2 regions of the Paenibacillus sp. 79R4 genome follow, and region 2 is predicted to be linked to the other one. Evidence: predicted binding sites of a transcription regulator. Region 2 holds the regulator's gene; the other holds the start of a gene.
The links. The regulator CtsR, encoded in region 2, represses protease genes until heat stress. The targets are predictions, from matches to a motif close to ATGGTCAATAAAGGTCAAACA.

Region 1: a site for CtsR is predicted at 12,207-12,227, ahead of clpP (ATP-dependent Clp endopeptidase proteolytic subunit ClpP). Genes of this name have one in related genera too.

What each region holds. Positions count from the first base shown of each region.
Region 1 is NZ_QJOT01000001.1:56,816-73,131, reverse strand. Features, by position in the region: gene gpmI (2,3-bisphosphoglycerate-independent phosphoglycerate mutase) at 1-886, opposite strand, end outside; gene tpiA (triose-phosphate isomerase) at 888-1,640, opposite strand; gene DMN77_RS00350 (phosphoglycerate kinase) at 1,679-2,860, opposite strand; gene gap (type I glyceraldehyde-3-phosphate dehydrogenase) at 3,173-4,183, opposite strand; gene DMN77_RS00340 (sugar-binding transcriptional regulator) at 4,264-5,319, opposite strand; gene DMN77_RS00335 (glycoside hydrolase family 30 protein) at 5,630-6,973, opposite strand; gene DMN77_RS00330 (type 2 periplasmic-binding domain-containing protein) at 7,081-8,724, opposite strand; gene DMN77_RS00325 (carbohydrate ABC transporter permease) at 8,784-9,671, opposite strand; gene DMN77_RS00320 (ABC transporter permease) at 9,685-10,644, opposite strand; gene DMN77_RS00315 (LacI family DNA-binding transcriptional regulator) at 10,751-11,770, opposite strand; tRNA gene DMN77_RS00310 (tRNA-Arg) at 12,088-12,162, shown strand; gene clpP (ATP-dependent Clp endopeptidase proteolytic subunit ClpP) at 12,359-12,946, shown strand; gene DMN77_RS00300 (PdaC/SigV domain-containing protein) at 13,026-14,180, opposite strand; gene DMN77_RS00295 (YqeB family protein) at 14,563-15,261, opposite strand; gene DMN77_RS00290 (HAMP domain-containing sensor histidine kinase) at 15,264-16,316, opposite strand, start outside.
Region 2 is NZ_QJOT01000020.1:53,556-69,871, forward strand. Features, by position in the region: gene ispD (2-C-methyl-D-erythritol 4-phosphate cytidylyltransferase) at 1-19, opposite strand, end outside; gene DMN77_RS21160 (PIN/TRAM domain-containing protein) at 231-1,316, opposite strand; gene DMN77_RS21165 (nucleoside triphosphate pyrophosphohydrolase family protein) at 1,548-1,943, shown strand; gene pssA (CDP-diacylglycerol--serine O-phosphatidyltransferase) at 2,065-2,790, opposite strand; gene disA (DNA integrity scanning diadenylate cyclase DisA) at 2,843-3,919, opposite strand; gene radA (DNA repair protein RadA) at 3,931-5,298, opposite strand; gene clpC (ATP-dependent protease ATP-binding subunit ClpC) at 5,612-8,056, opposite strand; gene mcsB (protein-arginine kinase McsB) at 8,261-9,325, opposite strand; gene mcsA (protein-arginine kinase activator protein McsA) at 9,338-9,862, opposite strand; gene DMN77_RS21200 (CtsR family transcriptional regulator) at 9,895-10,353, opposite strand; gene DMN77_RS21205 (response regulator transcription factor) at 10,681-11,892, opposite strand; gene DMN77_RS21210 (cache domain-containing sensor histidine kinase) at 11,897-13,720, opposite strand; gene DMN77_RS21215 (substrate-binding domain-containing protein) at 13,759-14,766, opposite strand; gene mmsB (multiple monosaccharide ABC transporter permease) at 14,936-16,102, opposite strand; gene mmsA (multiple monosaccharide ABC transporter ATP-binding protein) at 16,086-16,316, opposite strand, start outside.

The DNA.
Region 1 (16,316 bases), on a different contig from region 2:
AGCATACGAAGTAGAGATCCTTTGGACATTTCGGCCCACGGTCAAAACCGCGGAAATCTTCGTTCGTAAATGCATTGGACAATTGAATCGCACGGTCAGGACGGAAGTTCAGGAAGATTACGGAATCTTCCGATTCAACCAAACCAACAGGCTGATCATTCTTATCCACGATAACTGTCGGCATCACGAACTCATCAAATACGGATTTCTCGTAAGATTCCGTAACCGCCTTGATAGGATCGGTATATTTCGGTCCTTCGCCATATACGATAGCACGGTAGGATTTCTCTACACGTTCCCAACGCTTGTCGCGGTCCATCGCATAATAACGGCCTTGCACCGTAGCAATCTTGCCAATGCCAATCTCATTGATCTTGTTGATCACAGTCTCCAGATATTTCTTCGAACTGTCTGGAGCTACGTCACGGCCATCGAGGAAGGCATGAATATAAACTTCATGCATATCTTCTTTCTTAGCCAGATCGAGCATCGCCAGCATATGGTTAATATGGCTGTGCACGCCGCCGTCGGACAGAAGGCCATACAGATGAAGCTTTTTGCCTTTGTTCTTGGCACTGCGTATCGCATTTACTAGGGTTTCGTTCTCAAAGAATTCACCTTCGCGAATCGACTTCGAGATCCGGGTCAAGTCTTGATATACGATCCGGCCGGCGCCGATGTTAAGGTGACCTACTTCGGAGTTGCCCATTTGACCTTCAGGAAGACCCACCGCTTCTCCACTAGCTGTCAGTGTAGTATGCGGATATTGCTTCAGATAACGGTCATAGTTAGGCTTATTCGCTTGAGCAACCGCGTTGCCTTCTACTTCCTTACGAAGTCCGAAGCCGTCCATGATGATTAATGCTACCGGTTTTGGAGTCGTCATCTTACTTTGCCCCCTCAACCAATTGAATATAGGAAGCCGGCTGCAGGCTAGCACCGCCAACAAGCGCGCCATCGATATCGCTTTGGCCCATATATTCCTTCACGTTCTCAGGTTTCACACTTCCGCCGTATTGGATACGGATCTTGCCAGCTACCTCATCATTGTACAAGCCTTGTACCAGGCTGCGGATGTAAGAGATAACTTCGTTGGCATCTTCAGAAGTAGAAGATTTGCCCGTGCCGATCGCCCAGATTGGCTCATAAGCGATAACAACTTCAGCAGCTTGTTCAGCAGTCAATCCTTTCAGAGCAGCCTCGGTTTGACCCTTAACTACATCCTTCGTCTTGCCAGCTTCACGTTCTTCCAGCTTCTCGCCTACGCAAGGGATTGGTGTCAAGCCATGCTTGAATGCAGCATGTACTTTCTTATTAACAATCTCATCGGTTTCTGCAAAATAAGCGCGGCGCTCGGAGTGTCCGATAATGACATAATCAACGCCCAGCTCTTTCAGCATTCCTCCGCTAATTTCTCCGGTGAATGCACCTTCCTCTTCGAAATGCAGGTTTTGAGCGCCGATCTTGATCGACGTTCCTTTGGCGGCTTCCACCAAAGCCGGAAGGTTCGTAAATGGAGCGCAAATTACGCTCTCTACACCGTCTACCTCCGCTTTACCTTTCACCGCTTCGAAGAATGCTTTTGCTTCAGGAACAGTCTTGAACATCTTCCAGTTCCCTGCAATAATCGGTGTTCTCATGCGGCTCAACTCCTTTATGTTACTTAGTTTAGATCAGCTTATTTATCGTTCAGAGCCACTACGCCTGGAAGCGCCTTGCCTTCCATGAATTCCAGGGAAGCGCCACCGCCAGTGGAGATGTGGTCCATTTTATCGGCCAGATGGAATTTCTCAGCTGCTGCTGCGGAATCGCCGCCACCGATAATCGTGTAGCCTTCAGTTGTTGCACAAGCTTCAGCAACTTCTTTTGTTCCGTTCGCGAAGATGTCGATTTCAAATACGCCCATTGGTCCATTCCATACAACCAGCTTGGAGTTCTTGATAACATCAGCGTAAAGTGCACGTGTCTTCGGTCCGATGTCCACACCTTCCCAATCTGCAGGAATGCTGTCGATATCTACAGCCTTATGGTTCGCATCTGCACTGAAGTCATCAGCTACTACGCAGTCCACTGGAAGATAGAAGTTCTTGCCGAGCTTCTTCGCCTTTTCAATGAATCCCAGCGCCGCATCCAGCTTCGTGTCATCAAGCAAGGACTTGCCGATTTCATGGCCTTGCGCCTTGAAGAAGGTGTAAGCCAAGCCACCGCCAATCAATACATTGTCAGCGATGTTAAGCAAGTTATCAATTACATCGATCTTATCCTTAACCTTGGAACCGCCGATAATTGCGGTGAAAGGACGATCCGGGTTAGACAAGGCTTTGCCAAGCACGGACAATTCTTTCTCCATCAAAAGGCCGGATACTGCTGGCAAGAAATGAGCGATACCTTCTGTCGAAGCGTGTGCACGGTGAGCCGCGCCGAACGCATCGTTCACGAACAGGTCAGCCAATTCTGCGAATTGCTTAGCCAGCTCAGGATCATTCTTCTCTTCACCTGGGTAGAAACGAACGTTCTCAAGCACCAATACGTCGCCGTTGTTCATAGCTGCTACTTTTGCTTTAACCGCGTCGCCTACAGCTTCGTCAGCCTTGGCAACTTCTTTGCCAAGCAATTCGGACAAGCGCTGAGCCGGAACAGTCAGACGCATCGATTCGTTCACTTGGCCCTTTGGACGGCCAAGGTGGCTGGCAAGAATTACTTTTGCACCATTTTCGATCAAGTATTTAACCGTTGGCAAAGTCTCACGAATACGAGTATCATCTGTAATCTGGCCATCCTGCATTGGCACGTTAAAATCTACACGCACAAATACGCGTTTGCCGGTTACTTCCACATCACGTACGCTTTTCTTGTTCATCTCCACGTTCCTCCTATTAAATATGCACGGTGCCGCTCCCTCACTCACTAGCTTCATCCTACCTTCTCGGTGCTGATAAACCGATCTTTGTGAACTCACACTAATTATGAAATGGCCGCTCCCTCACAAATTCAAATATGACTTCGATTTCTCTCCTAAGCGGTAATGCTCTCTATCTAATTTATATGTGTGTGTGAATGTCCATCTAAAAACTTAGATTTACATAGTAATTTATAATCAATTCATGAATCAAAGAGGAGTCCTTATAGCAGGTCGCTCCTCTTTGGTATGTGATATTTCAATAAACAGAAATTACTTAACTTTCTTTGCGAAGTATTCCAGGGAACGAACCAATTGAGCAGTGTAGGACATTTCGTTGTCGTACCAAGCTACAGTTTTAACGAGTTGTTTATCGCCAACTGTCAATACTTTAGTTTGTGTAGCATCGAACAGGGAACCGAAAGTCATACCCTTGATATCGGAAGATACGATTTCATCTTCAGTGTATCCATAAGTTTCTGGGTCAGCAGCAGCCTTCATTGCAGCGTTGATCTCGTCAACAGTTACGTTCTTCTCAAGAACAGTAACCAATTCAGTCAGGGAACCAGTTGGAACTGGAACGCGTTGAGCCGCGCCATCCAATTTACCTTGCAATTCTGGGATAACCAAGCCGATTGCCTTTGCAGCACCAGTTGTGTTAGGGATGATGTTCTCAGCAGCTGCGCGAGCACGACGGAAGTCGCCTTTCGCATGAGGAGCATCCAACGTGTTTTGGTCGCCAGTATAAGCGTGGATCGTAGTCATCAAGCCTTCTACGATGCCGAATTTGTCTTGAAGTACTTTAGCCATAGGAGCCAAGCAGTTTGTTGTGCAAGAAGCACCGGAGATAACCGTTTCGGAGCCATCAAGAATTTCATGGTTTACGTTGTATACAACGGTCTTCATGTCGCCAGTAGCTGGAGCGGAGATAACGACCTTTTTAGCGCCGCCTTTAAGGTGAAGTTCAGCTTTTTCTTTAGTTGTGAAGAAGCCTGTGCATTCAAGAACGATGTCTACGCCAAGCTCTCCCCAAGGCAATTCTTCAGGGTTGCGGTTAGCAAGAACCTTAACCTCTTTACCGTTAACTTTGAAGAAGCCGTCATGAACTTCAACATCGCCGTCAAATTTGCCTTGCGTAGTATCATATTTCAACAAATGAGCCAACATTTTAGCATCTGTCAGGTCATTGATTGCTACTACTTCGATGCCTTCAACATTTTGAATACGACGGAAAGCCAAACGTCCAATACGTCCAAATCCATTAATACCTACTTTTACACTCATGATTGATCCTCCCAGTGTTCTTTTTTATTATTCAAGACAAGGCAAGTAAGCCTGTCATGAGTAAACCATAGTCATGCTGCTTATTTGCTTTCGATTGTCCCCTGCCGCTCCATCTCTCTCACGATCTCAACTGCTGCCACTTCGTCCACAACGAGAATATCCTCGTGCCCGAACTTAAGTACGGCGTGGATGGCCTTCGCCTTATCCTTGCCTCCGGCAATGCCCACGACCGTGTCGGCCTTTATGATGTCCTCCAGACGAAGTCCAAGGGTCAGCATCTTATGAACGACGACTCCATCCTCATTGAAATAGTAGCCAAAAGACTCAGCAAGGGCTCCATCTCTTTGCAGCTCTTCAATGACCGGCTGCTCCAATTTGCGGCGCCGAGCCATCTGCATAGCATCCCCGATGCCGTGTACGATAATCCGCGCCTGGCGGATCATATCCACGATATCATGGATGTTCGGATCATGTACCAATGAATCATATGCGTCTTTTCCCAGAAGATCAGGTACATGCAGCAGTCTGTATCCAGCTCCGACCCTCTTGGCCATGCCAGAGGCGATCGTATTCGCTTGAATCTCCAGACTTTCACCAAGCCCGCCCCGCGCTGGAACGAACCAACTTTGCTTCAATGATATATTCGCTGGCGGAGTAAGCTGCTCCGCAACTTCTGCCAGCGTTGTCCCGCCGGTTACAGCGACAACATCATCACCTTGCATCGCATGGAGCAAAGCCTTGGCACCAGCCTTCCCTAGTTCGCGCTTAACGAGCGGGGAAGCCTCGCTATCACCGGCAACCACCACAACCTTACGAAGTCCGTAATGGTTGCGGATTATCTCCTCCAGATTGGCCAGACCGAAGATTTCCTTCACTACCGGCTCCAAGCCCTCCAGTAGTTTTCTGCCCGAATCACTGATTCTCATGCCTATATTCTCGATTTCTATCAGGCCCTGAGCCTTCAGGAGATCCGTCTCGGCCCGCAACACACGCTCTGTCATGTTCAGTGAGACCGCTAGCGTTCTGCGGCCGATCACATCCGACAACATGATCTGGTGAAGAATGGTATACCTTTTCTTGAGAATTTCCATGAGATCAGGAAGAAGCTGCCTTTGCATTTCTAAAATTTCACGCATGCTTTCCACTCCTGCAAGCTTCGTCTTCTCTCTCCTTCTCCTGGTCTTAAAACGTCCCGGGTTAACTTTTTAAGTCCCACTGTCATTTTAACCAATTTTTATTCCAGTTGCAAGCCTGACGTCCGTATATTTCTCAATACTATAACCACTTATGCATGCAATTGAATATCACTTCATATTTGAAATCTGGAGAGAAGGCTTCTGCACCGCACAAATACCTATTTTACGCGCAAAAAGAGCCTCTAATTTGCAAATAGATTGTGCATCTATTCACAATAAGAGAGGCTCTCATGGGGAAGCTTTATACTATTTATTTTTGAATAAAAACCGTCATTGCACTTTTAGCCTCTAGCTGGAAACTTAATACAGATTCTTCCTGAAGCTTTAACTCAATATTGCCTGTCTGCTCACTATCATTAAATAAAATAACCGCAATGGATCCATCGGTATTTTTGAAGGCAACGGAACGAATGTGGTCATAACTGCTGGAACCGATACGTACTGCCTTAGGACGAACGAACTTGCTGAAATGAGCTAATGCATAGTAGTCCAGCGTGTAGGTCAGCTCACGGGTCTGCTTATTCACCAGCACGATTCCACGGCAGGTACTCTGTCCAAACCCGGGAACCGTAGGCCCGTTATGCTCGTCCAGAGCCATATTCCATAGCACAAATGATTTACTATGATTCCGCAAAATCTCAATCCCGGTTCTCATCACATTGGAGAAAGCCGGCTCAAAGGATGGAATCCACTCGCCGCCAGAGCCCTCAGTAAAATGGACCTCCTTCGTCGGATAAGCCTGGTGAACATCGCTCTGCGCTGACGGAATGCCACCGTACCAATGCCAGGCAACGCCATCCACCTCGTCGTGTGCTTGCTCCAGTACAGTCAGAGGATAATCCGGGCGATCCCAGTTATGATCGTAGCACAATATTTTCGTATCGATCTGATTTTTAACGAATTCAGGCTTCAGATGATTCTTAATGAATTCGCTCTGCGCCTCAGGCAACATCAGCATACCAGGATAGTGGCCGGGCACGAACAAAGCTTCATTTTGCGGCGTGATTGCGTATATCGGCAGTCCATGCGAAGCATAGGCCTTAATATAACGCACGAAATATTCAGCATAGACTGGATAGTAGTCCTGCTTAAGTTCCCCGCCGATCATATGGCCGCTTGTCTTCATCCAGCCCGGAGCGCTCCATGGCGATGCCATCAGCTTGATCTCAGGGTTGAACTTCACCGCTTTCTGCAGCAGAGGAATGATGTCCTCTTCGTCATGGGAAATAGAGAATCGCTTCAATTCCAGATCTGTCTCGTTCTCCGGAAGATCATTATAGCTGTATATCTCACGAGCATAGTCGGATGCGCCCATCGGGTTGCGTAGAACCGATAGTCCAATCCCTTGATCGGGATCGAACAGCTTGCTCATCAATTCGCCCCTTTGCGCCTCATCCAATACTTGATGAATCAAATAAGCCGCTGAATCGGTAAAAGAAGCCCCAAATCCATCCATGACCTGATAGGTCTCCTGCTCATTAATGCCAATTGTACTTACCGGGTGTTCTGTCGAGATCGCCGCCAGTTGCTCTGGGCTCCTGCTCACAAACAGTTCATTCTCCCCATTCGACTGATAGATGCTTAGCTTCAGCATGTATGTTCCTCCACTTCTATTGTGATCTTGTATATGTTAGCCATGCCAAACCTGGTTTGAATAAAGAAGGCCCCTGGTTAAGGGGCCCGCTCAAATAATGAAAGCTGTTATTTTATACCCAATTTTTCTTTATTTTGTTGCATTTTCTCCGTACGGACCTTCAGGATCTTATCCCAGTTGTTCTCATCCAGGAAGGACTTGTAGGATGCCAGATTGTTGTTGAATTCATTGTCATCCTTCGAGCGAATCATGCTGACCATCGTTGTATTCCACTTCGTGTTGATAGCGCTAAGCGAACGTGCCTCAAGGCTGCCTTGGTCCGGATCGATATTCTCCAATATGAAGTGCGGTACCAGCTTGCCCTTGCCCCACTCTTGCATTTGTTTAATCGATTCAGGGAAGGAGTCTGTGCTGAGCGCTTTATAACGGTCATGACCGAAGAAAATGAACTCGCCCATGCGATATTCCTTCTTGAATTTGTCCGGATTGTTCAATTGCAGGTCCTTCACTTCAGGCAACAACTCATATTTGCCGTCGCCGATCGATTTATATGTTTCGCCTTCGATTCCGTAGTTCACCAGCATTTGACCTTCGTCACTAAGCAGGTAGGTGAAGATTTGAATCGCCTTGGCAGGGTCCTTACAATCCTTCGTAATAAAGTTAATCATCCAGCCGGTAATTCCGGATTGGTCCAATGTCGGCTGGTTGCCAACGGTACTCTGTGGTCCATCAATCGCAATATATTCTTTACCCTGATTCGCACTCAGGAAGATCTGCAGGTTGCCGCCCTGCTGCGGTGTTCCGTCAAGAAGCATCGTTGCATATTTACCGGACTTAACTTTCTCTTCGAAGGCTGGACCGTCATCAGCGAAGCTGTCATCGCTAATGCTGCCATCCCTATAAACGGTGTTCAGGGTTTTCAGCCATGTCAGATAGTCTTCGTCCAGGTTACGGTTGTAGAAGCCGTTGTTGCTATCTTCGAGCGGTACACCGATGAAGTCCTGCAATACTTCACCCAGAGAACCGGTGCCCTCCCCGATGGAGTTGAAGCCAAATGGAATCAGGCTTGGGAACTTCGCTTTAATATCCTTCAGTACACTTTGGAATTCCTCCGGTTTGCTCATGCTTGGATTACCCAGCGCTTCGTATACGTCCTTGCGGATTACGAAAGCTGTCTTCGCCGGGATTTGTCCACTATCATAGTCCACCTGCGTATTGGAATAGTCCGGATATCCATAGGTCTTGCCGTCCTTCAGCTTGAACCAGTTCAACGTATCCTGCGCCGCTACTTTATTGAAATAAGGATCATACTTCTCAGCCAGATCGTTCAGGGAATACGCCCATGTATCTGCCTTCTGTACAACAGGAGAGCTGGCACCAAATGTCGTGATCAGATCCGGCATTTCGCCACCGGCGAAAAAGGTGTTCAACTTGGTGTCATCACCCGTAATGAACTTGATATTTACGTTCAGATCCTCCTGGATCTTTTTCGTTACGACATCTTTGCCAAATTCCGTGTTCCACCAGTCAGCATTCACATACCAGGTCAACTCGGTTGGCGCTTCTTTCTTATCCAACTGCCATGCCGGCGTATCCGCGCTTGGCGTGTAACGGTCTTCAATGGAAGCTAATTCGCCTTTCTTGCCTCCGCCCTTGGAGCCACCGCAACCGCTAACAATTAAAGCTACAGCCATCAAGGCAATACCAAGCTTAATTCCCGTCCTTCTCATGCTCTTCTTGCTCTCTTTCATTTTTTACCCTCCCTTTGATAGATAGAACTTTAAGACTGTGCGCTTATTCAGAAGTATTCCTACTCTTTTACCGCCCCTAACATCATGCCTGAGATGAAGTACTTCTGTAATATTGGATACATCACAACGATCGGCAATGTCGTAATGACAATCGTTGCTAGTTGGACCCCTTTGGTCGTTGTCTCGATGACCGCTGAACCCCCGATATTTTGCATCGACTGGGTTTGCGACTGAACGATAATTTCATACAGCTTCATCTGCAGCGGATACAGAGTCTTATCCGTCACATACAGCTTGGTTGTCATGAAGTCGTTCCACTGGCCAACCCCGTTGAACAGCGCAATCGTGGCAATCGCCGGCATGGACAGAGGGATGAATATTTTCAGGAATACCCGCCAGTCTCCCGCCCCGTCCATCTTTGCCGATTCTTCGAGCGAATCAGGCACATTACGGAAGAAGTTCATCAGGATAATTACGTCGTAATAGCTGAATAATGCCGGTATGATATACACCCAGAAGCTGTTCAGCAAACCGAGCGATTTGATTAACAGGTATGTTGGAATCATTCCGCCGGAGAAGAACATCGTAATGACCCCCATCGTCACATACATCTTGCGGCCGCGAACCTTCTGCTTGCTAAGCCCGTAACCGATCATGGCACAGAAGAAGACGTGGGTGATAACCCCAATAACGGTCTTGGCAACAGATATGAAAAAGGATTGCCAAATGCTTGAATCTCTAAATACAGCTTCATAGTTCTCGAGCGAAAATTCCTTTGGCCAGAAGATGAATCCGCCCTCGGCGAGGGACTTTCCCGAGCTGAAGGAAGATATAATGACATTCCACAGCGGAACGATAATAATAATGCTAAAGATCAGGAGCAGCGTTACATTCACAGTGTCAAATATTCGACTATCGATGTCTTTTTTAAGCGTATTTCGATTCACAAGAATGCCCCCTCTATAAAACCGATTGGTTGTCGTTTAATTTACTTGTCACCTTATTTGCAGTAACAAGCAGAATGACGGAGACGATAGAGACGCCTAAACCAACCGCGGTTGCATATGAGAAGTCGCCTTGCGTCATCCCCATACGATACACATAGGAATTGATAACTTCCGCTCTGACACGGTTCTGCGAGTTTATCAGAACGAGCGTCTGATCAAGGTTCGACCCCAATAAACCGCTTACAGTAAGGATCAAGTTCAAGCTGATAATCATCTTCATGTTCGGCAGGGTAATATTCCAGATCTGTCTCATACGGCTCGCACCATCAATCTTTGCTGCCTCATAATAGGTCGGATCAATCTTGGCCATTATCGCCAAATACAAAATTGTCCCCCAGCCTGCCTCCTTCCAGATGTCCGACAAGGTAGCAATCCACCAATACTTGCCCGGATCGAGCAAAATATTTTGCGGGTTAGTGATCACCCCAAGTCCGATTAAAATCTGGTTGAACAAGCCCGAAGTGGAGAGCCAAGTAATCAGCATACCGCCGAGTACGATCCAGGACAGGAAGTGCGGAAGATACGAGATGGTCTGTACCATCTTCTTGAACCGCCCCATGCCCAGTTCATAAATCATAATTGCCAATATGATGGGGATAACGAAGCCGATCAATAGCTTCAGGAAGCTGATGCCCAGCGTATTGATTACGGAATCCCAGAAATATCGGTCCGACAGGATGATTCTGAAATTCTCAAGCCCTACCCAAGGCGCAGAATCCAGAGTATCGATAACGGTGTAATTCTTGAAAGCGATCGTCAGACCATAAATGGGTACGTAACAAAAAATAATCATAAAAATAACGCCCGGGATAATCATCGATTGAATTTCCCACTGGTTCTTGAAGTCTACGCAAAATTGCTTAACCCTTTGTCCCATAGGCTTCTTAGCAGGTGCTCCGGCTAACTTCTCCATTTAAGACTCCCCCTCTTTTAGTAGCAAATCCAATAAAAACGTTTTTATTTTTGCAAAAAATGGCCCTACTCGCTGCAAAAAAAGGAATGACCCTATATTTGTCTTTCTAAATAAGATCATCCCGCTTTATCTTTACCTGACAAGAACCGCGCACTACAATCTCGCTAGACAGCTTCTGCAGTTTGCCCTGCTCCTTCTTCTGAATCAATCGAACCAGGTGATCGATGACAAGCATCCCTTGTCTGGCAATCTGGTTCCTTACCGTCGTGAGCGGCGGCGAGAAATATTGAGCAATTTCAATATCGTCGAAGCCCATGACGCTTATATCCTCGGGAATTCTGTATCCCTCTGACTTTAAGGCGCGAATACATCCGATTGCACTCAAATCGTTCCCCGCCAAATATGCGTCCGGTACTTTGTCATGATGCGAGCGGAGGAATGATTTCACCACATTGTAAGATCCTTCTTCCTCAAAATACCCTTGTAAAATATAATCTTCATCCGTCTCCAGCCGATGCTCCCGAAGTGCAGCCAAATATCCTTCTCGCCGCTGTACGCTGTCATACATTGTATCAACGCCTGATATATAAGCGATTTTCTTATGTCCCAGACTAATCAAATATTTAGTCGCCTCATAACCGGCCACATACGAATCGAAGATCACGCTTCCCATCGTCTCGTTCTCCATGACCCGATCCAGAAATACCGCCTTGATCTTGTCTTTCTCCATCGCTGCGATGTCGTTCTCATCAATTTTGAGCTCTTCGTAAATAACCACACCATCGACACGCCGACCAAGAATATTGCTCATAATAACCTGTTTCTCCTTGGTAACGAATACGTTCAAGCCATAACCCAGGCGCTCACATTCGCGGGCCATCGACTCAACCAAAATGTAGAAATACGGCCCTGACACGCTGGTTGTAAAGAAGCCCAGCATCTTCGTCTTGCCTGACTTCAGCAGCTTCCCATTCAAGTTCGGCACATAATTCATACGCTTTGCTACCTTGAGTACATGCGACTTCGTCTCCGGAGTCAACACATCCACATCGTTTAATGCATTGGAAACCGTAGAAATGGATACCCCGGCTTCTCTAGCAACGTCCTTAATTGTAACTTTCGCCATTGGTGATCGTCCTTTTTAACAAAAACGTTTTTATAGATTTAAATTAACATAAAACGCTTTCAAAGACAATAACTTTATTTTATATCTCAAAAAGCTTTATTTCAGCGGGCTAACTCTCTACTTTCCGCCAATCAATATAGAGATTCAGGGAGCTATTTGATCAAACTCAATAGAAGACAGGCCGTTCAAACCTCAGCCAGCGGTTCTCGAGCCGCAACTCCTTATAGTCAATAGGCAATCAATTTTAAGGAGTAATGAATTTCTCTTGCATTTTAGTCTCTAATGCCATATAATCAATTTTGTTGCACTAAAATTACGCGCCCGTGGTCCAATGGATATGACGTAGGCCTCCGGAGCCTGAGATCGAGGTTCGATTCCTCGCGGGCGCGCCATAATTTTTCATACAAAACCCGTTGTGGGCTTTTTTATTGCCTTGAGTTTGACTATCTTTGACTTTTGATAAAAAGTTAGTTATTATAGGATTACAAATCATCAATTCCGTCAATTCTGGAATTGATCGAACTAATATATGAACAGCTTGAAACCAAGGGAGCTTCCCTGTGGGCTAATAATAAGGAGGGTTTATCGGTGAGTTATATTCCAATGGTTGTTGAACAGAGTAACCGTGGCGAACGTGCTTACGACATTTATTCCAGATTGCTGAAAGACCGCATCATTTTCCTTGGTACACAGGTTAATGACGTCGTAGCCAATTCCATTATTGCGCAGATGTTATTCCTGGATGCCGAAGATCCCGGCAAAGACATTCATTTGTACATTAACAGCCCTGGCGGTTCGATTACAGCCGGCATGGCCATTTTCGATACGATGCAATTTATCAAATCCGATGTATCCACCATTTGTGTTGGTTTAGCTGCTTCCATGGGAGCTTTCCTGCTGAATGCAGGCGCACCTGGCAAGCGATTTGCCCTGCCGAACAGTGAGATTATGATCCATCAGCCGCTTGGCGGCGCAGAAGGTCAAGCGACGGATATCGAGATCCGCGCCCGCCGCATTCTCAAAATGCGCGACAATTTGAATCGGATTCTCGCCGAGCGTACTGGCAAGCCGCTGGAGCAAATCGAGCGCGATACGGACCGCGACAACTTCATGAGCGCTGTAGAGGCCATGGAATACGGATTGGTCGACAAGGTTATCGATAAAGCCAACGCTTAATAGGGACAATAAGAACAGCAGGCCTGGACTTCCAGACCTGCTGTTTTGCTGTCTTTTATGTGATGATGGGCTCGGGCTCCTACTTAGCGATTTTCGACGGTTTCACCCCAAGCTCTGAGAATGAGAAATAGAACTCAGGGAAGCCGTTCACATAAGGCAAATACTCGTACAACGGCAGGAAGATTACGACTCCATCATTTTTCAGATAATAGCTTGGATTCTTGCCAATTGTCTTGAAGCCGCCAAAATACCCCTCGGTCGCCTCCAATTGCTTGGCAATCGCCGGATCGACAATGTTGCGGTAATCCGGATTGTCCTTCAGCACTTCGTCGAGCGTCAGCAGCTTTCCGTCACTGAGCCGGAAGGTCAAGCCTTCACGAACAGGGTTGCCATGTGCCCCACCCGTATATGAATAATACTGCAAGAGAATACTTAACAGCCCTTCACGATTGAATGTCACCGTGTAGTTGCCCAAAAACTGATAGGGCTCACCATTTGGAGAGGGACCTGCCTTTGTCTCTTGTAGCGATTGCTTGATAAATTCATCCGTCTTGCTCTGCAGTACGCTGTTGATTTTCCGCTCCGCAGTTTTATTCTTAAGTCCGCTGACCTGAGGGTACTCGACCTTAATCATGGCCTCGGGGATCGACTTATCGACCACGCGGGTCCCTACTCTGATCTTGTTCAGCTTATGCGGAACGAGGTCCAGCGTCTGCTTGGACGCATCATAAGTCGAGGTAAATCCCAGATGATCTGTCAGTACCTTGGCCGATACATAAGGCTGACCATTCAGCTCTTTCCATTCATAGGGAAGCACTTGCGTACTCCCGTTTACAACCGCCCAAGCTCCGTCCTCTTTCGGGGTGAGCTGAACTACAACATGATCTCGTCTCAGAAAATAGCGGTTGCTGCCTTTATCGTATTTAACCTTTACTTTTAACCCTCTCTCGATAAGCTCCAGCGGAACAAGCACATCCTGTTGCCCTTGTATGCCCTGCAGCTTCAGCGGCTTGCCCTTTAGGGTAATCTGCACAGAGGCAGGCTCCTGGTCAGAGTTCCGTACAGCAGCCCCCTGAGGCAGGGATTCTGCCCCGCCTGTTTCACCTGTTATGTGGTTGTTGTCCAATATAGCAGCCGATGCAGGTACAGAACCCCCTAGACCGCTTATAGTAATTACTGCTATCAACACAATAGCCAGAGCAGAAGCCATTACCTTTGAGATCCTAGTTGTCATTGGACTTCTCGTCCTCCTTTCATAGTTATCCCAATTTTTCCCCTGCTGTCCAGAATTCATGCAAATGACGGAAGATTACTGCTTTATAAGGGACAATAAATAGATACAGGAGATAAACATACCACTTGAGGGCTAGTACCTATGAAGGAACGGAATCCATAACAGGCTCGATCAACTTCGGCCTAATCTAACGAAACTGAGGAACGCTATGTAAGGGAAAATCCGCATGATGTGAATCTAACGAAACGGTAGAGCGTTATTCATGCTAATTTAGACCCGAATAGCTCTTTTTTGATCAAATAGCGATATCCTGTTTCGTTAGATTTTTTGGAGGCCACTTTATGCCCAAATAACGATTGCCAGTTTCGTTAACACGATCAAACTAGGGCCTCCGTCCATGCATGCGCCAATACTGCCGTTTTTTTTCGTCGCGAACCGTAACACCCAGCTTGGAAAGCTCTTTGCGCAGATCCTCCGCATCCTCTTTATCTTCTCTGTCAATAGCCTTCTCCCTTGCCAGGAATAATGCATTTGCACCCGGGGACAGCCCGGGAGCATCGGCTACCCATCGCGCATATTCTTCAGCAAATGGGTCTTGCTCACGCCAGTCATATCCGGCGCGGATAAACGCTTCCGCTATAGCTTTAGACTTCCCATCCGCCTCGTCCCGGAAAAGCTCACGCCCGTTCATATCCAACAGGACCAACTGCTTCCGATCCAGAAAGATCGCGGCCACCTCCTGTCTTGCAAAGACCCGTTCCTCATCGTGGATCTTCAACCGGACCTCCCGATCAGAGAGACGAATTTGCAAGCTTTCCTTCACCGCGATTATGGAGAGAATTCCCCCGCCAACCAGGCCAAGCGCCGTCATCACGGTTGAGCCCCAAGCCCCGTGCATAGAAGAGACCAACTTGAACACTCCCTGAAAGGGAAACCATGGTAATGCCACGATCCATTCGGCCAACACCGGTATAAACCAGCCGGCCACTGCCCCAAGAATCGGGAACACCGCCCAAATTATTATTTTGTCCTTCCTGGAGACCCCTAGCTCCATCCATTGCGATTGCGATTCATATTGCAACGCTATTCTCCCCTTCCTGAGCAAACATCTGCTGTCTCTTTTGTATTTTTTCGCGGGAACTTCATGATCACCTTGGCACCCTGTTGCGGCTCCGACTCCACCCGAATCTGCCCTTTATGGGCGATCACGATCGCTTGGGCAATACTCATGCCCAGACCTGCCCCGTCGGTCGTCTCATCCGTGCTTGTGCCACGATAATACCGCTCGAACAAATTGTTCCGCGTCTCTTCATCCATTCCCTGGCCATTGTCCGATACACAAATCCAGGCGTAATCCCCTTCCGTACCGGTGCTTACTGTAATCTCCGTTCCCTCAGGATTGTGCTTCACCGCATTGGTAATAATATTGTCCAGCATACGCCGGAACCACTTCGGATTGGCCATGATCCTCAGTTCATCGTCATATTCCTCATAAGAGAAGGTTGCTGTTTCAATCGTAGCGTCATTGACATACCGCAGGACAGAACGACGAACGAACTCGTTCATCTCAATCGGCTCCAGCACCATTTGCTCTGCATTATTCTTAATCTGGAAGGTTAACGAGAAATCCTGGAGCAGCTCCAGCATAAAGTCGCCTTTTTCCCGGATGACCTTGCCCATTTCTTTCAGTTCGGCTTCATTCCAAGTGAATTGTCCGCTCTCCAACAGATGGCCATATCCTTGAATCGATGATAGCGGCGTCCTCAGATCATGGGATATACCGACCATCCACTCCTCCCGAGTCTGTTCCAGCAGCCTGCGATCCCGCTGTGAGGCATCCAGCTTGGTGGCCATTTCGTAAAATCCAGCGATAACCTCTTTATAAAGTCTGTAGCGCATGCGGATCTTGCCATTACGCCGGAATACCTTTTTACGTTCCTTCTCCGTCAACGCTTCACTGTATCTCCCCTCACTCATCCGTTCGAACCAGCTGGCGAATAGGGTTAGTGGCTGCCCGTAGCGATATCCATGCCAAATCGATACCCCCAACGTCACCACCATGACACCGGCTCCCAAAATAACAAGCGCCCGGATAAGGTCATAGAAGATCGACTGTCTTTCTACAGCGCGCCCTGG
Region 2 (16,316 bases):
GGCTTGTCCCAGTATTCATGCGCTTTTGCCTCACCCTGATCAGAATTATGCAAATAGAGGTAGTTCAAAAAGTCTGCTTCAGAATAAGAAAACCAACCGAAGATGATCGACCGCGATGCAAATATAGGTTATCTCAATCACGGAGTAACCCGCCTTTTTGAACATACATATATAGATGCCCCCAACCAAGCTGCAGGGGCATCCTCACATTTATTCTCATCATACCGAATTTACTGGGCTTTTTCCAACAGTTTCGGCTTGGCAAAGATCATTCGTCCCGCAGAGGTCTGCAATACGCTGGTAACTAGCACCTCCGTGATGCTGCCGATAAAATCCCGCCCACCTTCAACGACGATCATCGTTCCATCATCCAGATAGGCCACGCCTTGTCCATGCTCCTTGCCATCCTTGATGACCTGCACCATAATCTCTTCGCCTGGTAGAACAACCGGCTTAACCGCATTGGCCAGATCATTAATATTCAGCACAGATACCCCCTGAAGCTCGCATACCTTATTTAAGTTAAAATCATTAGTAACGACTTTGCCCTGAAGCACTTTAGCCAGTTTGACCAGCTTGCTGTCCACTTCGGAGATTTCTTCGAAATCCCCTTCATAGATCATAACCTTCACGTCCAGCTCTTTCTGAATCTTATTCAAAATATCCAGACCGCGGCGGCCGCGATTACGCTTGAGCAGATCTGAAGAATCCGCGATATGCTGAAGCTCCTCAAGTACAAATCCCGGGATCACAATCGTTCCCTCAATAAAACCCGTCTTACAAATATCCGCGATACGTCCATCGATAATGACGCTGGTATCCAATATTTTATGATGCTCCAGCTTTTCTTCTTCCTGTACAGCACTTCCCCATTGCCCCGATTTCCACAGAGCGGACAGTTCATCCTTCTTCTCCAGAGCAACATACAGTCCTATGTAGCCAAATAGGGTCGAAGCCGCCAATTGAGCAAATACCTCTAGCGAACCCAACCAGGACAATACCGGGTAGAGCAGTAATGAAAGAAGAAGTCCTGCAGTTAATCCGAGCGTTCCAGCCGCCATCTTATTCATAGGAATTTCCGTCAACCAAGTAATCAGACGCCCAATTTGTGTAGCAAACGTCTCTGCAACAAGCGAGTACATGAATAAAAAAAGACAAGCGCCAGCCACTGCCAAAATAAGCTGTCCTGCAACCATCGGCATGTCAGCGAACCAGGAACGCAACGGTTCCGGGAAAACTCCGGCGAGTCCTGTAGCGGTATATCCGAACCAGGCACCAGCCAGACCGGACAGAATCAGTAAACTTTTCTTAAGCATGTCCTTCTCTTCACCTCCAAAAATTGTATACTCTCTTTATCCAGTATGATCCAATTTTTCACAGTGTAATCCAGAGAGAAAGACTTTTTTTCCTCATTTTTCCGTTTGCCTGCTGCTTGCGAGGATTATATAATTTGCCTCCCCAACCCGTTATTATGGGATTTCTGGTTGATTAGTGAGGAAAATGTGGCATATAATGGACTCAATTCATAATATTGAGGTGGATGGAAAATGAGCGCACCAAGCCTTCATTCTTTTCAAGATCAAGTTTCTGAACTGTTGCTCCGTCACCGCAGTTTGCTGGACGTTATGTCCAAGATGGGACAAACTAATGCCGCAGCGACCCGTTCCGTAACCAAGGCGATTACCGAATGCGGCTGCATCGAGCTGCATGCCACCAAGCAGGATTTTGAGCCTGGTATGAATTTGCAGGATGCCAAAGAGACGATCAGCAAGCATGTTCAGGGCGAGCTATGCGAGAATTGCCGGGATGTGATTACGAATGAGCTTGGTAGAAGCCTGTTCTACATGTCTGCTTTGTGCAATTTGCTTGGCATCGATATGGAAGAAATTTTGGAACGCGAATCGCAAAAATGCGCAACTTTGGGATTGTTCAACATGTCTTGAACCATTGTCATTTCAAGAGCTGGCTGACAGCACAGGGGTGCGGGCCACGAAAAAAAGGCATCGTCTACCGCCGAAGCGGCAAGATGAATGCCTTTTTATTTATACATATTTATAACATACGCTATTTCGACCGGAATACCTTATCGGCATCCTCGTCATGATGTTTATTCCGACGAAGCAATCTGTCGAAATTCTGCTTAAGCCCGTACCCGGCATAAAGAACCAACGGAATAAAAACCAGCTTGGAAATTTGCTCCGGGAAGAAAACCGCAACGATGATAGCAATAATAATGACAACGGGAGCATAGGCAATAGCTTTCTTAGGTATCCCAACTTTCTTGAAGTTCGGATACTTCACCGAGCTGACCATCAAATACGACAATAGAAGCATCGTGACAATAAAATATGGGGCTCTGATGTTGTTATGAAATAAAGCCAATGTTGCGACGACTCCGCCTGCTGCTGGAATCGGCAATCCGATGAAATATCCCGGGATTCCGGACTGAACATTAAAGCGGGCAAGTCTAAGCGCACCGCACATCGGAAATATAGCTGTAACCGTCCAAGCCAGACCAGGCTGGATATTCTGGAAAGAAATAATATACATAATGAGTGCGGGAGCTACCCCAAATGAGATCACATCGGATAAAGAGTCGAGTTCCTTGCCAAAATCGCTCTGGGCATTCAAAGCTCTGGCAACACGCCCATCCAAACCGTCCATCAACATCGCCACGATAATCATGATGGAAGCCAGGCTGTATCTCCCGGTCATCGCCAGCATAATAGCGATCATTCCCATGAACAGGTTGCTCAGCGTAAAAAGGTTTGGGATTGATTTTGTAACCATCTCTTCACCTCTTATATTTATTCCCCTTAATCATCACTTCATGATAGGGGAATTATATTTGCCTGTCAATGAACACTTGTTCCTGTATTCGCTTCAATCCTTCTTTAATGGCACGCGCCCTTGCTTCCCCAATACCGTCAACCTCATCGAGCTCTTCAATGGACGCCATTAGTATTTCCGGCAGCTCGCGGAATCGTTCAACCAAATTATGAATGATGACATTGGGCAGACGAGGGATTTTGTTCAATACGCGATAACCACGTGGCGATATAATCTCCTCCGAAGTCGCCGCTGCGGAAGGATAACCGAGCAGACGGGTGATGTGAACATCGTCCAAGAGCTCATCGTCACTCGATCGCTTCAGCCCCAGAATAATCTCACGGATCGCATCGTCGCTATCGTCCTTGGCATAATCTTTATAGAGCAGCCAGGCTTCCTCCTCCATATTGCTGACCAGCTCTTCCATTTGCATGCTAATCAGTCGGCCTTCAATCCCCAGCTCATTAATAAAACGCTTGATCTCCAGCTTAATGCGGATAACCATCTCCACACGCTGCATCACATTTACCACTTCGGGAATCGTCACTAGTTCTTCGAACTCTGATGCAGACAGATTCGTTAAAGCCTGATTGAGCACCGCCCTGTATTTCTCCAGCGTCTGGATTGCCTGGTTTGCCTTGGTCAGAATTTCACCGCTCTCCTTCAGCGCGTACCGCAGTCCTCCCTGGTACAAAGTAATGATATTGCGGCGCTGTGAGATCGATACGACCAGCTTGCCCGTCTGTTTAGCAACCCGTTCCGCCGTTCTGTGGCGTATCCCGGTCTCCGACGAGGCAATGGATGAATCAGGAATCAGCTGTGTATTTGCATATAATATTCGTTTTAAATCCTCACTAAGAATGATGGCTCCATCCATCTTGGCCAATTCGTACAGATAGTTAGGAGAAAAATCGCAATTGATGGAAAACCCGCCTTCTACAACCTCCATGACTTCGGGGCTATAGCCGACAACGATTAAACCGCCGGTCTTCGCACGCAGCACATTTTCCAACCCATCCCGAAAGGAAGTGCCCGGAGCCACGAGCTTCAGCAAATCATTCATTTTCTCTGCCTGAGTTGTTTCTTTCATTATTGTGCCCCCTAATCTAATGCAACAGCAAGCGCATCTGCAACGGTATTTACACCGATTAATTCGATCTCTTTGGGTCCCTGCCAGCCCTTCAGGCTCTTCTCAGGCAAGATCACCCGTTTGAAGCCTAGCTTCGCCGCCTCCTTCACTCTCTGTTCGACGCGTGAGACCGCTCTGACTTCCCCTGTAAGCCCGACTTCCCCAAAGACGACATCATAGGGCTTCGTAGGCACATCGCGGAAGCTGGAGGCTAAACTGACGGCAATCGCCAGGTCTACGGCAGGCTCATCAAGCTTCACTCCGCCGGCCAGATTTACATAGGCGTCCTGGTTCTGCAGGAACATGCCCATTCGCTTCTCCAGCACGGCAATAATCAGATTCATCCGGTTATGATCCACACCCGTAGCCATTCTACGCGGGGAAGGGAATAAAGTTGACGCAACAAGAGCCTGAAGCTCAACCAGCATCGGTCTGGTTCCTTCCATACTGGCCACGACGGTAGAACCCGCAACACCAAGCGGGCGTTCGGAGAGGAACAGCTCCGAAGGGTTGAGAACTTCCTCTAAACCAGCCTCATTCATTTCAAAGATACCCATCTCATTGGTGGAGCCAAAACGATTCTTAACCGCACGAAGCAATCGGTATGAATGATGACGCTCGCCCTCAAAATAGAGCACGCAATCGACCATATGTTCCAGCATGCGCGGTCCGGCAATAGCCCCCTCCTTTGTAACATGTCCGACCAATACCGTAGCGATTCCCTGCCCTTTGGCAACCCGCATGAACCGGGCCGTACATTCCCGCACTTGGGAGACGCTTCCGGGCGCGCTGGTGACTTCCGGCATATATACGGTCTGAATGGAGTCGATAACGAGGAAATCCGGCTTAACTTCATCGATCGCTTCCTCGATTCCATCAATACTGCTCTCGCACATAACGTAGAGATTCGGGGATAATGCGCCGAGCCTCTCTGCCCGCAGCTTCGTCTGACGAACCGATTCTTCTCCGGAGACATAGAGCACTTTCCGGCCAGAGTTAGCCATCTCGTTCGAGGTTTGCAGTAGCAATGTCGATTTGCCGATTCCAGGATCCCCGCCAACCAGCACCAGGGAACCAGGGACGATCCCTCCGCCCAGCACTCGGTTAAGCTCTCCAATCCCGGTAAGGATTCGCGGCAATCGGCCACTCTCTATATTTATGATCGGAAGTGGCTTTTCTTTCGTATGAAATATGCCGGAGGACATCCCCTGCGTCTTGACCACTTTCTCCGTTTCTTCCACCATGCTGTTCCATGCCCCACAACCAGGACATTTTCCGTACCATTTCGGTGATTCATAGCCGCAATCGGTACAGAAGAACTTTGTCTTTACTTTTGCCATTAATCTCTCCTTCTTACTTTCGCAATATTTAACAAACCTTGCAGGTTGCACCACAAAGCTAATAATCAAAGTTTATCATTGTTATCGATTTGGCGTAAAGTTTTGTGTGCAAACAATTTTCGTTAACTCCTGAAAAAACATGTAAGTATTCTTGAAAAGAAATCAAATGAAGAAAATTATGTATCACTTTTTGTGTGTAAAAAAGCAGCTTCCAAAGCAAACCTGCTCTGGAAGCTGCTTTTATTATGTTCATCGGCAATCTAGCCGCTCTAATGAAGAGATTCAGGTGGAATATTAGACAAAGCCCAACAATTTATGCCATTTTCACAAAATCTCCGGTCTTCTTGACGCTTAATTCGCCATTTTCTTCATCGATCGTGAGCGAATCGCCCTTCTTCACCTTACCGGTCAGCAATTCCTCAGACAGCCGGTCTTCGATATGCTTCTGAATCGCCCGGCGCAATGGACGAGCACCATAAGTCGGATCATAGCCCTCTTTTGCCAGAAACGCCTTCGCTTTGTCTGTCAGCACGAAGTCAACATCGAAGTCGTTCAGCCGTTTCCGCAATTCTTCGGACATCAGCGTTACGATCTCTCCAATATGCTTCTCTTCGAGAGAATGGAACACGATGATCTCGTCGATCCGGTTCAGGAACTCAGGACGGAAGCCCTTCTTCAGTTCTTCCATTACCTTGGACTTCATGTTATCGTAATCGGCACCTGCGTCGGTTACGGCAGTGAAGCCCATTTTTGTATTGCGGCGGATCGCTTCTGCTCCGACATTGGAGGTCAAAATGATCAGCGTGTTGCGGAAGTCGACAACCCGGCCTTTGGAATCGGTCAGTCGTCCATCCTCAAGCACTTGCAGCAGGATATTGAATACTTCCGGATGCGCCTTCTCGATCTCATCAAGCAGCACTACCGAATAGGGCTTGCGCCGTACTTTCTCGGTCAGCTGACCGCCTTCTTCATAACCGACGTAACCTGGAGGCGCGCCGACCAGACGAGCGGTGGAATGCTTCTCCATATACTCCGACATATCGATACGGATAACCGCATTCTCATCGCCGAACATCGCTTCAGCCAAAGCGCGGGCCAATTCGGTCTTACCTACACCTGTTGGTCCAAGGAAAATGAAGGAGCCCATAGGACGCTTCGGATCCTTGAGTCCGGCACGCGCCCGGCGGATAGCCCGGCTGACTGCCTTAACGGCTTCATCCTGACCGATAACACGCTCATGCAGGATCGACTCCATATTCATGAGACGCTCGGTCTCTTCTTCTTTCAGCTTGTTGACCGGGATTCCTGTCCAGCTGGCCACCACCTCGGCGATATCCTCCGGAGTCACCTCAGAATCCATGCGCCCTTGCTTTTCTTTCCACTGGTTCTTCGTGACATCCAGCTCTTCGCGAATCTTCTGTTCGGTATCACGCAGGGCAGCCGCTTTTTCAAATTCCTGACTTTGCACAGCGGCGTCCTTCTCCTTGCGGATATCCTCCAGACGGCTCTCCAGCTGCTTCAAATTAGGCGGTACCGTATATGTGCTCAATCTCACCTTGGAGCCCGCCTCATCGATCAAGTCGATCGCTTTGTCCGGCAAGAAGCGGTCCTGAATGTAACGATCGGACAATTTAACGGCTTGCTCGATCGCTTCATCTGTAATTTTTACACGGTGATGCGCTTCATAGCGATCGCGAAGGCCGTGCAAAATTTGAATTGTCTCCTCCGCAGAAGGCTCATCGACCGTTATCGGTTGGAATCGGCGTTCCAGAGCCGCATCCTTCTCAATATACTTGCGGTATTCGTCCAGCGTAGTTGCCCCGATGCATTGCAGCTCACCACGTGCCAGCGCCGGCTTCAGAATATTGGAAGCATCGATGGCGCCTTCGGCTCCACCAGCACCAATCAGCGTATGCAACTCGTCTATAAACAAGATGATATTACCGGCTTGGCGAATCTCGTCCATAATCTTCTTCAAACGGTCCTCGAATTCACCGCGGTACTTCGTACCCGCTACGACAGAACCCATATCAAGAGTCATGACGCGCTTATCGCGCAATGTCTCAGGAATTTCGTTATTTACGCTCTTTTGAGCCAAGCCTTCGGCAACCGCGGTCTTACCAACACCAGGTTCACCGATGAGGACCGGATTGTTCTTCGTCCGCCGGCTCAATACCTGGATAACGCGTTCGATCTCTTTGCTGCGTCCGATTACCGGGTCGAGGTTTCCCTCTTTGGCGGTAGCGGTCAAGTCGCGAGCAAGGCTATCCAACGTTGGCGTGTTCACATTAACAGGTGCGCCATGATGGCTCGATACAGCTTCGCTGCTGCCAAGCAGCTGCAACACTTGCTGACGTGCTTTATTCAAGCTGATGCCCAAATTGTTAAGTACTCGTGCAGCTACGCCTTCGCCTTCACGGATCAATCCCAGCAGGATATGCTCGGTCCCCACATAGGTATGGCCCAACTTGCGCGCCTCATCCATCGACAGTTCGATAACTTTCTTGGCACGCGGCGTATAGGCAATATTAATCGGCTGTTCCTGACCGCGACCAATCAAGGCTTCAACTTCATCTTGTATTTTCTCCAAACCGAGGCCAAGGCCGATAAGAGCTTTAGCTGCAATGCCTTCGCCTTCACGGATCAATCCCAGTAGAATATGCTCCGTACCGATATTGTTATGCCCGAGTCTGACCGCCTCATCCTGAGCCAAGGCCAGTACCTTCTGGGCGCGTTCTGTAAATCTACCAAACATCATATTCCATTACACCTCCAAATTAAATCTATTCTGCCGCTTATGATCATGATGTAACACCGAGAGCTTAATCGACATCGAATCTTGAATTCAGCCAGGCCCACGGTGCTCATGTACAAACTGCGTACGCTCCACTCCTTAAGCTTAGCTTCATCCAACCTTTCCGGTGCTGAAAAGCGGCTTTTTGCCCGTAAAATAACGCCTATTTTATTGCAAATTATCCTTCAAATGCTCGCGTATCACCTTGGCGCGGTATATATCCCGCTCTCCTGGGGACATATTTCCCCCCTGCCTCTTCTGCAAGAAGCCTGGCTGCGTCATAACGTTCAATTCATTTAAAGCATGGAATGGCACGTTCACGAAACCAAGATCCACACCGAGTCGAACGTCAGATAAACGCTGCGCCGCCTCCTTCGAATCGATGATTTCGGAATAGGATAATATTCCATATGAACGCATTATACGATCCATAATACGGATTCGCGAGTCAGAAAGCAATTTTTCTCTGGCTACTTTTTCATGTTCAATAATTTGTACTACGACACCATACAGGTTGTCAATAATCTCGGATTCGTTCTGTCCCAGCGTAATCTGATTGGAGATTTGGAACAGGTTGCCGACGGTCTCGCTACCTTCGCCATAAATCCCGCGCACAGCCAGGCCGACCTGAGATACAGCCGACAGAATCCGCCCGATCTGACTCGTAAGAGCCAGCGCAGGAAGATGGATCATCACGGAAGCCCTCAGCCCTGTACCGACATTTGTCGGACAGCTGGTCAAGTAACCGCGCTTGTCATCAAACGCATAATCGACATGATCCTCGAAGATATCGTCAACCGCCGACGCTTTCTCCCAGGCCTCTTTGACCTGAAGTCCCGGATACAGGCATTGAATCCTCAAGTGATCCTCTTCATTCACCATGATGCTCAAGCTCTCATCATCGCTTATGAACGCCGCGCCATTCCGGGATTCAGTAACCAGGCTCGGACTGATCAGATGCTTCTCCACCAAAACCTGCTTATCCAGATCATCCAGGTCATCCAGCTCGATGGGATGAAGTTTCCCGAACGGCTGCATCCGCTCATCGCTGAGCACCTGTTCGAACTGGCTCAGCACCTCCTCCGATTGCTGATTCGTAGCCAATATAGGAAAGGGATATTCAACCAGGTTACGGGCGATCCGCACCCGGGTGCTAATTACGATATTCGATTCATTCCCATCACGATTCATCCACTCGCTAAGCGGCTGCTCTGTAAATTGAAGATTTCCCATCGCAATTCCTCCTTACTCTGCGGAAATGTTCTTCTCAAGTTCACGGATCTGATCGCGCAGTGCCGCTGCTTCTTCGAACTGTTCGTGAAGAACCCGGTATTGCAGTTCCCGGCGGAGATCATCCAGCTTACGCTTCATATGGATATGCCCGCCAACCCGTCTTGGCACCTTACCGACATGTGTCGTACTGCCATGAACCTTTCTTAATAGAGGGTCCAGACGATCATTGAAATATTGATAGCAGGAGCTGCACCCGAACCGGCCCAGCTTGCTGAATTGAGAATAGGTCAACCCGCATTTCTCACAGCGCAGGTTCTCCGCCGGCTTTACACCCGAAGCCTGACTGGAAGTCGCAGGACTGAAGTCGAGCAGACCGGATAACAGATTATGAATCGAGAAGCCTCCCGCCGTTCCAGGAATTAATTCTCCCTTCTCGCGGGCACATGCTTCACAAATATGAAATTCTGTCTTTTCCCCATTCACGATTTTCGTAAAATGGAGCGTAGCAGGACGTTTACCGCATTCTTGGCATTGCATGATTGGAATCCCTCCTTAACTGGATAGACTCATTAACCTAACAAAGAAATCAACATCGCCTTCATCATTTGCGCCCGGATCTGATCGCGGTATGGCAGCTTCACCATCAGCACTTCCCGAGATATAGCCGCCTTCATTAGTGCTGCTTCCCTTCGGGTGAGGAACCTTGCTTCCTCCAGTTGATAGATCAGTCCCTCTGCCGCCGTCTGGCCCATTTCATCACCGATCGTATGCTGCAGATGAGTATGCAAGCTAACCGGACCGGGGAGCTCGATGCGGCGGATACGAATATAACCTCCTCCGCCTCTCTTACTCTCCACCAGATAACCCTTCTCCAGCGTAAAGCGCGTGCTGATGACGTAGTTAATCTGGGATGGAACACAGGAGAACCTGTCTGCCAGATCATTACGCTGTATCTCTACAGCGCCCTCCGGACTCTCTTGCAAAATGCTCTTAAGGTGCTTTTCGATAATATCGGAAATATTACGCATCACCCATCCTCCATTGCTCATTACTCCAACATACAGCCAATATTGGATAACCCATATACCTATTATTAACCGTACTGTTCGGTTTGAATATCAGAGGGTGCTTCCAATTTAATACCACAGGCCTTAAAGGCAGTTCAAAAAGTCACTTTATCATAACTAGCCGTATGTTGACTTTGACTTTCTTTGACTTTGATTTTATTATAGCACAATTTTTGAATTTGCCAATGGGGTGTTCAGACGATCCTCATAATAAAAAGGACACTCCGGCATGAAGTGCCCTTAATAAAGGTATCTTGAACATTTTCTTGGACTAATAACCGCTGTTTGTTATCCCTCAAGGAAGCTTTTGCGATAAAGGTTTGGCGGCATGCCGACAACCTTCTTGAAGGAGGTGCTGAAATAATGCTGTGAATCGTAACCTGTCTTCTCGGCGATCTCATGCATCGTCAGCTTCGTCCCCACCAGCAGGCGGATGGCCATCGTCGTTCGTACATGAGTTAGCATGCCGATGAAGGACTGGCCTGATTCCTGTTTGAAAATGCGGCTCAAATACACGGATGATACGCCAAGCTCATCTGCAACGTACTCTAAAGTCAGCTCGGGATCGCTATACCGCTGCTCGATCATTTCCCGCGCTTTTCTGACGAAATCAGACATACGCGCCTCCCGGTTGACCATCGTTTTGGCTGCTGTGTATAGCTCCGGTAAATTGGCATTCCCCTCGTTCAGCTGAAAACTGACCAGCACAGCCAGTTCCAGATACTTCTCACAGGCCTCAGTAATTCGAGCGCCCATCGCGGTGTCCTCGCTTCCCCAGACCAATACGACGATCATCCCGGTCTGATCGCGGAAATGGACATAATCCTCGGCATCGCTCGTCTCCTCAATCAATTCGTCGATCACGTTCTCGATCGCGAACAGCAAAAGCTGCCGATCCTTCTCGGACATGAATGCCTTCCCCTTGGACTGTTCCGGCCAGCGCACGATCCCGACCATATCGGGCAGTCTCTCCGGCATTTGCAAGAAGGCTAGCTGCCCAGCAATTTCATCCTCGCTTACATCGCCTTCGATCCATTCCAGGCAGAAGCGTTCCCGCAGCAGCGACACATTCTTGTCGAGCTGCTTTGAAGCCATATCGAGTATTTTCTCATTGGTGGACTCCACGTCCAGCTTCCTGGAGACGCCCGACAGCACTTCCCTTAATTGTCCTGGATTAACAGGCTTCAAAATATAGTCGTCAACGCTGAGCTTGATCGCTCTTTTGGCGTAGTCAAATTCATCATGTCCGGTAATAATAATCACTTTGCACCCGGGAAGCTGATCACGAAGCTTGCTGATCAAAGTCAAGCCATCCATAATCGGCATACTGAGGTCAACGATAAGAATATTCACCTGCTCCCGCAGGGCTAGTTCCAGCGCTTCTTCTCCATCCTCGGCCTCACCGACAACCTGCATATTCAATCTATCCCAATCTATCGAGCTCCTGATTCCCTCGCGGATAATAAACTCATCATCAGCTATAATGACCTTCCACTTCATCCCTCTACTCCTCCCGATGCATAATAGGATGACGAATCGTCACGATCGTCCCGCTTTTCCATTGACTATCTATTGATATGCCATAAGGCTCTCCATAGCTGAGGCGGATCCGCTCCTGCACATTCCTGAGTCCATAGCTCTTAAGAAGCCCTCTCTCTTCCTCGCCTTTCTCTTGCGGTGTGGGCTGCATGTAATCGGTCTTGCCAACCTGATCGAGCTGTGTGCGCAGCAGGTCCAGCTTACCCTCAGTCATGCCGTTGCCATCATCCTCAATCCGAATGACAACCATTCCTTCCTCAGCCGTTGCCCGGATCGATATAAAACCTGATCCGCGCCGCTCCTTAATGCCGTGATAGATGGCATTCTCCACAACAGGCTGCAGGATTAACTTAATGACGAACAAATTCATTAATTCCGGCTCAATTTCGATACTATAGTTCAGCTTGTCTTTATAGCGAGTCTTCTGAATCATCAGATAACTGCGGATATGTTCAAATTCATCGGCAAGCGGAATAATTTCTTTGCCCCGACTTAGCCCGATCCTGAACAGACGAGATAAAGATTCAACGACTTCTGTTGCCTCATAGGCTCCGTCTTTTCTGGCCAGCCACTGGATTGTATCCAGTGTATTATAAAGAAAATGCGGTTGAATGTGAGCCTGCAAACTGCGCAGCTCCGCTTCCCGCTTCAAACGCTGCTCCTCATTGACCTGCCTTAGCAGGCGTTTGATCTGCGCAAGCATCTGGTTGAAGCTATTGCCAAGCATGCCGATTTCATCACGGCGTTTGCCGTTATAACGAATGCTCATATTGCCATTCTCCACTTTATGCATGAATGACGACAGCTGGATAATCGGACGGGAGATCGAATAGGACAAATAATAGGAAGCCGCGATTCCCAGCAAGCTGACGAGAAATACAAAAGAGACGATATACAGATTAATCTCATTGATCCCCTGGATCCTGTCCTGCATCGGAAAGACACCAACCGTCGTCCAGCCCGTAAAGGATGATTTTTGATAAATATACTGTATCGGCTTGCCATCTACTTTTTCTGCAAAATCCCCGGCATTGTCCGTTAAAATTCGTTCCCGCTCAAGCTGGTCAACAATGGAGTTTTTAGGAGCGTAAAGTGCGTCTCCCTTGTCATCCATCACGATCAGATACCCTGACTTGCCGAGTCTGACATCACGGACCACCTCGGCAATCAGCCGCGATTTGAAATCGATCAGCACGACACCCTGCACAGCCTGAGTCTCCGGATCAAGCACTGCGCGAACGAAGGAGACAACCTCCTCATCCTTGTAATTCGCATGACTGGTTACATTTCTTTTGACCGGATGTCCAACAAGCTTGAAGATTCCCTTCGCCTTTACGGCATCCTGATACCAGTTCTCCTCCGTCAAGTTCCGGCTGGTACGTGCATACATCTCGTTGCTTAAATACTCTCCCTTATGGTTAACGACCATAATCCCAGCGATCTCGGAGTGAAGTGTCGTAAAGCCCTGGAGGAATTTCAGCGTGTTGTAGCGCTCCTGTTCCCCGGGAAAGGCCAAGGTGCCTTCCGCAAAGAACCTTCCTATCTCCGGATTAAAGGAAATCAGATACGATATGTTCTGCATATTGCTGGCGTGATAATCGAGTGATTTATTCACATTGCCAATCAACTGGGATGTCTGCCCGTTGACCTGCTCTTCGATGGTGTAACTGGTAGCCCATGAAATTAACAGCCCCAGGCAGAGCGCCGGAAAAATGCTAATTAGCAAAATATGCAGGATCAGCTTGTCGCGAATCGACCAGTTATCAAATTGCAGCCATTTGGTTCGCATGCTTGTTCTCCTCCCAATCCCAAACGACGATGTTGTGGTTATTTAGCATAGAAGTGTTCGACATTGGATTTGGTTACAACGGATATTCCGGTATCCACATAGGTCGGAAGTGGAGGGACCTGTGCCTGCTGCCAATCCGCAACCGGCTCGACCAGCGAATTGTTCAAATGAAATAGCTGCATCAGTGCCCAGTAACCCATATTCCAGGTGCCTTGAGCCATCGTCGCGGATATAACGCCCTGCTTGATCAAATCCAGCGTTCCTTTATTGGTGTCAAAGCTGATAACCTGAATGTCGCTGCGGTTGTTATTCATTAGCGCATTGCCTACGCCGATCCCCCCAACGGCTTCCGTGACGAAAATTCCCTTCAGATCCGGATATCTTAGCAGCAGCTCCTCCGTTCTGTTCTCGGAGACGACCTGATCCCCCTTGTCCTCAACGATCTCTACGACTTTAAGATGGGGATGCTGTTCCTTAAGCGTCTCGGTGAATCCAGTAACACGCTGTTGTTGATTTAATTGATTCTGTTGGGTGAGAATAGCTACAATTCCCGACTCTCCAATCAGTTCATCCATCTTATGGGCTGCTACGACTCCAGCATTATAGTTATCCGTACTCAAGAAAGAGTAGGCCTTGCTATTAGGGACATTGGAATCGAACAGCACAACCGGTATACCTGAAGAGACTGCCTTATCGATAACGTTAATCAGCGCCTCCGAGTTAATAGCCGAGACGGCAATTCCCGCAGGCTTCTTGGCGATGACCTGCTCAAGCACGGTGACTTCCTCATGCTCGTCATATTGAGTAGCACCCCGATACTCCACGGTTACTCCCAACGCCTCCGCTGCATCCTCGAAGCCCTTCAGCGTATTTTTCCAATACTCATTGCCGGCGAGGTAGTTCACCATTACATACTTCTCATCCGATTCTCCCCGAAGTCCGACGGCCGCTTCCATCGGATCAGATGCCCCGCGGGTATAAGCCGAGTACAAATAGATCAAGAAAAGACTGATCAAAACAATATATAAAATAACTAGTTTCTTCACTGCTTCCCCCTCCGGCTTTATCAAGGTAGTCCGTTTACCTGTTGGCTTGACCCCTTCAATTATACTTCGTTCGGCCAGAAATAAAGCGCTATCTTCGTATGGGATAGAAAAACCGCACCCTCAATCAGATCATTGGTCGCGGTACGGTGACAACTCTATTTTGCTTCGGTTATGCCGCTGTTTTATTTTTATTGTAAATATCGAAGGCGACGGCCAGCAGCAGAACAAGCCCCTTAATTCCTTGTTGATAATCGATACCCAGTCCGATCAACGACATTCCGTTGTTCATCACACCCATAACGAGGCCACCGATCATCGCGCCGATCACAGTACCGACACCCCCCGACGCCGAAGCCCCGCCGATAAAGCAGGCCGCAATCGCATCAAGCTCGAAGTTGACGCCCGCCTTGGGAGTAGCGGCGTTCAAACGCGCGGTAAAGATCAGCCCGGCAAGAGCTGCCATAACGCCCATATTTACAAATACCCAGAAGGTCATCTTCTTCGTCTTTACGCCTGACAGTCGGGCCGCCTTCTCATTGCCGCCCACGGCATAAATATGGCGTCCCATAACCGTCTTACGCATCACGAAGGTGTATAAAGCAACCAAGGCAAACAGGATAACAAGCACATTCGGAATTCCGTTATAAGCAGATAGTACAAAGGTGAATAAATTAATAATGATAACTATAAAAGCTACTTTGGCGATAAATAACGGCAGGGACAGCACTTCAAATTTATAGCGCGACTGAGTAATCCGACCTCTCCATTCCATAAAGAGATACAGTAGAGACAGCACTGCGCCAAGCAGCAGAGTCAGCATATGAACATTCCAACTGCCGGGAAAATCGGGAATGAAGCCCGAGCTAATGCTGCGGAATCCGCCGGGGAATGGGCCGATTGATTGACCGCCCAGCACCAGCATCGTAAGACCGCGGAACAACAGCATCCCTGCCAGGGTAACGATAAAGGACGGAATGCCGACTGCAGCGACCCAGAAGCCCTGCCAAGCGCCAATCAGCGCCCCCATCAGCAGACATAACAGCATGGTGAGTGGAAAGGGTATGTGGTAATTGACCATCATGACGGCCGCCATGGCTCCGATGAACGCTGCGATCGAGCCAACGGACAGATCGATATGTCCCGTGATGATCACCAGCAGCATGCCGATTACTAGAATCAGAATGTAGCTGTTCTGCAATACCAGATTCGTAATATTCAGAGGCTTAAGCAAAGTACCGTCCGACAAAATTTGAAATAGTCCCATAATTAGCACAAGGACCAAGAACATTCCATATTGTCGTACATTGTTGCGCAGCAGTTTAGTTATGGTGCTCATCTTGGATCTTCCCCCTACTCTTGGTCATCAATTTCATCAATGCTTCCTGCGTCGCATCCTCTCTTCCGATCTCCCCGGTAAATCTTCCTTCGCTCATCACATAGATCCGGTCACACATACCAAGCAGCTCCGGCAATTCGGAGGATATCATCAGGATGCCTTTGCCGGAATCGGCAAGCTCGCCTATAATCGAATAAATCTCATATTTCGCGCC